2 linked regions of the Labrenzia sp. VG12 genome follow. The protein of the gene in region 1 binds, or shares a complex with, the protein of each later gene. Links are inferred from orthologs where the notes say so. Each region holds a gene or a part of one and is shown in the gene's direction. Other genes may lie near its edges.

What was found.
Region 2: the proteins of xseA (region 1) and CHH27_RS26410 are in contact, whole or in part, in a cryo-EM structure (PDB 8TXR), measured with the Escherichia coli proteins. The link is inferred for Labrenzia sp. VG12 from one-to-one orthologs.

The regions. Positions count from the first base shown.
Region 1 is NZ_CP022529.1:5,436,128-5,438,954, reverse strand. The notes cover bases 2-2,826. They hold xseA (exodeoxyribonuclease VII large subunit), read left to right. Parts: upstream 2-542; coding sequence 543-2,111; downstream 2,112-2,826. Other genes in these bases: CHH27_RS25075 (DUF805 domain-containing protein), read left to right, coding at 2,316-2,826; CHH27_RS25085 (SulP family inorganic anion transporter), read left to right, coding at 2-494. Outside these bases: more of CHH27_RS25085, read left to right, coding at 1-1; more of CHH27_RS25075, read left to right, coding at 2,827-2,827. UniProt on the Escherichia coli protein: Bidirectionally degrades single-stranded DNA into large acid-insoluble oligonucleotides, which are then degraded further into small acid-soluble oligonucleotides.
Region 2 is NZ_CP022529.1:5,718,022-5,720,983, reverse strand. Bases 3-2,962 are described here. They hold CHH27_RS26410 (exodeoxyribonuclease VII small subunit), read left to right. Parts: upstream 3-1,338; coding sequence 1,339-1,587; downstream 1,588-2,962. Other genes in these bases: CHH27_RS26405 (helix-turn-helix transcriptional regulator), read left to right, coding at 1,929-2,962; CHH27_RS26415 (histone deacetylase family protein), read left to right, coding at 233-1,162. UniProt on the Escherichia coli protein: Bidirectionally degrades single-stranded DNA into large acid-insoluble oligonucleotides, which are then degraded further into small acid-soluble oligonucleotides.

The DNA.
Region 1 (2,827 bases):
TCATGCTTGCCATTGTGCTGTCGCTGATCGTGCACACGCGTCACGGCTACCGGCCGGTCAATGTGTTGCTGGCAGAAGAACCAACGGGTCTCTGGCAGGCCAAACCCCTCAAGACCAGGGCACAAGCGGGCGAGTGCCTCATGATCTACCGTTTCACCCACTCCATGTATTATGCCAATGCCGACCAGATGGCGGCCGAGATCAGGGATCTCACGGACAGTGCAAACGGCCGGCTACGCTTCTTCTGTATCGATTTTTCCTGCGTGGATGACATCGACTACACGGCTCTGGAAACGCTGAGGGCATTGGAGGGCGAGCTCAGGGACGGGAACATCGAGCTGATTTTTGCTCATATGCTCGACGACCCCGACGCGGCAGTGCGCGGCCAGCTGATAGCGGCTTTCGGGGACAGCAGGGTCTTTGCGACCCTTGCGGCTCTGACGGCTCATGCCAACCGGACAGGAGAGCCGAAGACAGGGCCGGCCACCCCTTGACCCGCCGTTTGCGACACGCCAGTTTTCGGGGATCAGAAGGAATCACCTGTGAGCGAATCCCAGTCCAACGTCGCTGAATTCTCCGTTTCCGAAATCTCCTTTTCCATCAAACGCACGATGGAAGACGCGTTCGGCTACGTGCGCGTGCGCGGGGAACTGGGGCGGATTTCGCGACCAGGATCCGGCCATATCTACCTGGACCTGAAGGATGACCGGGCGGTTCTGTCCGGGGTGATCTGGCGCGGTGTCGCGTCCAAATTGAAGATCCAGCCTGAACAGGGACTGGAAGTGATCGCCACCGGCAAGATCACCACGTTTCCGGGCCAATCCAAATACCAGATGGTGATTGACGCGCTGGAACCTGCCGGTGCCGGCGCCCTGATGGCGCTGTTGGAAGAACGCAAGAAAAAGCTTGCCGCCGAAGGCCTGTTTGCGGAAGAGCGCAAGCGCCGTCTTCCGCCCATGCCGAAGGTGATCGGCGTTGTCACCTCGCCGACCGGCGCCGTCATCCGCGACATCCTGCACCGGATTTCCGACCGGTTTCCGATCCATGTGCTGGTCTGGCCTGTACGTGTCCAGGGCGAAACATCCGGAGCCGAAGTTGCCAACGGCATTCGCGGCTTCAACGCGCTTGCCGAAGGTGGGCCGATCCCGCGGCCGGATCTCCTGATCGTCGCACGTGGCGGCGGCAGCATCGAGGACCTTTGGGGCTTCAACGAAGAGGCCGTGGTGCGCGCGGCGGCGGCCAGCGAGATCCCGCTGATCTCGGCCGTCGGCCACGAGACCGACTGGACGCTGATCGATCTGGCTGCGGACCTGCGCGCTCCGACGCCGACGGGCGCTGCTGAAATCGCCGTTCCGGTGAAGGCCGAGCTGATGGCGATGCTCGACGACCGCTCCCGCCGGCTCAATTCCGGCCTGGTACGCTTTGTCACCGGCCGGCGGACGGAACTGCGGGCCGCCAGCGCCGCCCTGCCGGCGCCACAGGACCTCCTGGCCCTGCCGCGCCAGAAATTCGACAATCTTGCAAATGGCCTGGAACGGGCGCTCATCGTCAGCACGCGCACGCACCGGACCCATTTCCAGAACCTTGCCGGACGGTTGTCGCCGCTCCTTTTGTCCCGCCTGAGCGGCAAGGCCCGACAGGATCTCGACCAGATCAGCGACCGGCAACAGCGCGCTCTCAAGGTTGCTGTCGGCCAGAAGAGGCAGTCTTTTGCAGCTCAGGCCGCGCGGCTGACACCGTCGCGGCTTGTGCAACAGACAACGCTCGGCACCGAACGGCTCACCGGTCTCGCCGACCGGCTCGACCGCGCGTATCTTGCCCGGATCAATCAGGAATCAGCTCGACTGGACGGCCTGCAGAAACTGCTGAAATCACTCTCCTACAAGGACGTCCTGGCGCGCGGGTATGCAGTGGTGCGCGACGACAGCGGCCATCCGGTCCGGTCCGCCGCCAAAGTTGCCTCGGGCTCTGCCCTGTCGATCGAACTGGCGGACGGAACTGTCGATGCGGTTGCCATGAGCGACAGCGCGGGCCCCAAACCGGTCAAGGCGAAGGCGAAAAAACAGTCAACCGGAAAAACACCACCTGTGGATCAGGGCAGCCTGTTCTAGTGAAATTGACAATCAGGCCCCTGCCAGAACAGTGCCTGTTTCACCATTGATAAAAATGCAGTTTCATACAGTTTTAACTAAGTCCTTTACGCCGATCTTAAGATGCCTCGCGTAACGTAACCCCGTTCTGCAATTGATTTTCGGACGGGGGCACCGATGCCGACGCAACGCAAGCAATTTGGAAGACGTGGAGTTGATCAGCACATGACGCCGAGCTGGAGCCGCCAGCAGACGTCTGTGAATTCAGGCCCTGTGGCCCAGGCTTACGCCTCTCCCGGATATGGCGCCTTGCCGGAAGACGAGGACAGTTTTTCCATATTCAAGGTGTTCGGATTCACGCTCGGCATGCTGTTCAGCTTCCAGGGCCGTATCGGCCGCGCGGAATACTGGACCATCGGTCTCATTCGTTTCGTGATTTTCATTGGTGCGGCGATCGCCTATGGCAGCACCCTTCAACCGGTCAATGGCGAACTGGATTCCCTTGTTTTCATGCGCGGTTTTGTGGAAACCACGAGCGGTGTGATGTTCCTGCTCCTGTTCCTGGCCCTCACCGTGTGCCTTTATTCGCTTGAGGTCCGGCGTCTGCATGACCGCGACGCCTCGGGCTTCTGGCTGTTGATCATGTTCATTCCGATTGTCGGCGGCTTTTATGCGCTCTGGCTGTTCATCGCCAACGGCTTCTTTGCCGGAACGCCGGGTCACAACCGCTTCGACAC
Region 2 (2,962 bases), 280 kb from region 1 along the record:
CTGCTGGAACACGCTTTGCACGCAGAGTAAAACCCGAACAAACTAAAATTTTGATTACTTGGTCAAATTTTTTATTTGATTCTATTATACGCACTTTTATCAATACATGCATTTCAGAACCCGGATTTCCACCGCCCCCCAACAGCGTTGCAATATCCCTTTCGGCAATTGACAGTCCCTATGGCAACCGGTCAGATGCTCAAAACAATTCTGACCTTCCGGAAACGCCTCCTTGTCTACCCTGATCCTGAATCACCCGTCCTATCTCGATCATCTGACGCCCGTCGGCCATCCCGAGCGCCCGGACAGAATTCGCGCCATCGACCGGATCTTGGAACACGAGAAGTTTCAGCCGGTTGAGCGGGACATGGCGCCCATGGGAGCGGTGGAGGACATCGCGCGCGCACATCCGATGAGCTATGTCGACATGCTGCACCGGCTGGCCCCCCAGGAGGGAACGGCCAGGGTCGATGCGGACACCACCATGTCACCGGGCACCTGGGAGGCTGCCCTGCGCGGTGTCGGCGGGGCCTGCCGTGCTGTCGATGAAGTTCTGACCGACAAGGTGAACAACGCCTTTTCCGCCTCCCGGCCGCCGGGACACCATGCGGAAAAGGACCGGGCAATGGGCTTCTGCTTCTTCAACAACGTTGCAGTAGCTGCCCGTTATGCGCAGGCCAAATACGGACTGGAACGCGTCGCGATCATCGATTTCGACGTGCATCACGGCAACGGCACGCAGGACATTTTCTGGGACGATCCGACGGTGATGTATTGCTCCACCCACCAGATGCCACTCTATCCAGGGTCGGGTGCGGCGTCCGAAACGGGAGATGCCAATACAATCGTCAATGTCCCCCTGCCGCCGGGCGAGGACGGCGCCGGGTTCAAGGAGGCATTTGACGTTGTGATCCTGCCACGCCTGAACACATTCGCCCCGGAACTGGTGATCATTTCCGCCGGGTTCGACGCGCATGCCCGGGACCCTCTCGGCGGCCTCAACCTGCTCGAAGCCGACTTCGCCTGGGCGACACGGGCATTGATGGATGTTGCCGACAAACACAGCGACGGACATCTGATTTCTGTGCTGGAAGGCGGGTACGATCTGGAAGGCCTGGCGCGGTCAACGGCAGCCCATGTCATGACCTTGATGACAGGCTGACCCGGCTCAGGCGGCAGGTCTTCATGCGCGTCTTGCCCCTTCCCAGTGAGCCTGCCCGTTGCTCAAATCCACGTGGATGATCGCCCTGAAAGACATTTGACACCTTGACCTCAGCTGCTGCGCCCGCAAGTTTGCTGCAGGATCACTGGATGCGAACACGAACGGAACCCACACCGATGGCCGATGCAGCGAACGACATTTCCGCGCTCTCCTTTGAAGAGGCTCTCAAGCAGCTGGAGACGATCGTGCGCGAACTGGAGCAGGGTAACGTGCCGCTGGAACGCAGCATCGAGATGTATGAGCGCGGCGACGCGCTGCGCAAGCATTGCGACACCCTGCTGAAATCCGCAGAGGCGAAGGTGGAAAAGATCCAGTTGGGCCAAAACGGCGACGCCAGCGGCACGGAAGCCCTGGACCCGCAATAGCGTTGCCGCAGGCTTCAACACCGCTGCCTGCCCGTACAGCGCAGCGGTTGGCGCCGTTTCGCCCCTCAACCAGAGCCTTGTTGTTACGCCCGACGCTGGACAGCCTCGCGTTCGCCTTAACTTAAGCAATAAATGAAAAAATACCGCTACTATTGCCAAGAAAGCGATAAATTGCTAGTAATATTGACAGTCTAAAGAGGCATTTATGTAATAATTAGTAGACAATGCAAACTATGCCAGCACTCAGTGAAACAGACCAAGCAAAACTACTTATGCGGGTTCTTGAGTGCTCCTCCCAAACCGAAGGTTGGCCCCAGGTACTGGCATTCATAGACAAGGCATTGGAATGCAGGTCCTTCCTGGCTGCCTTTGACGGAAATGGCGCCGCATTGCCTCACTTCGGTGGCCAGCGCTCTGCCCAGGACCTTGGTGGATTGCTTGAGCAGATTGAAACGGAAGATGGCCCCAGTGCGCTTCAGTTTCTTTTGTCCGAGGCGTCACTGTTTTTCCCGTATTGCAAAACGTCACTTGACCGGACCCATACCGGCAACACAGAGGTATCAGAGCCTGCCGCGCATCAGTCGACGTTGACTGAAGAGACTTCTGCGAATGCAAACGGCCAGAATGTTGAGGATCAGCTCAAAAAACTGCGCCGCGCACCTGGGCTGGTCTCCCCCATTTGGCGGACAGACCGATCCACCATTCTTTTCGGCTGCCTGTTCACGTCGCATCATCCGCAGACCATTGACGTCGCCCTTGCCAGAGAAACGTTTCGGGAGATCGTGAAGGCCCTTGCGCCAGGCTTGAACCTGCATTTTCAACTGGAGCAGCAACGGCAGAACAGCCAATTCAATCGCGTCCTTCTGTCGGCGAGCGACAGTCCCGCCGTGCTGATCAATTCAGACAGGGACATCCTCGCCCAGACGCCAACCTGCCTTGAAGCGCTCAGGCGCGCCGATGCGGCCACGCAGCAGCGCCAGAAACTTCTCGTCAAGAACAAGCAGTTGGATGCTGCGCTCCTGGAACTGGCCGTTGCAAACCGGCACACGCCGGACAGACCCGTTCCTGGTGTCGGCAAGTATCCTCAGCGTGCTCTCTGCGTCGCCGGACCGGATGGTTTGCTCAAACGGATCTTGATCAAGACGGTCTATCCAACACCGCCTTCCTCGGACCGGTTCTCGCCCCCCCTGTTCATTCTCAGGCTTTCCGAAACCAGGGACGTGCCCAAGGACGTTGAAAAATGTCTGCAGGATCACTTCGACCTGTCTCAGTCCGAAGCGCATCTTGCGCGACATCTCACCGTGACAGGGTCGATGAACGCAACCGTCGAGGATCTCGGCATCACCCGGAACACGGCCAAAACCCATCTTCGTCG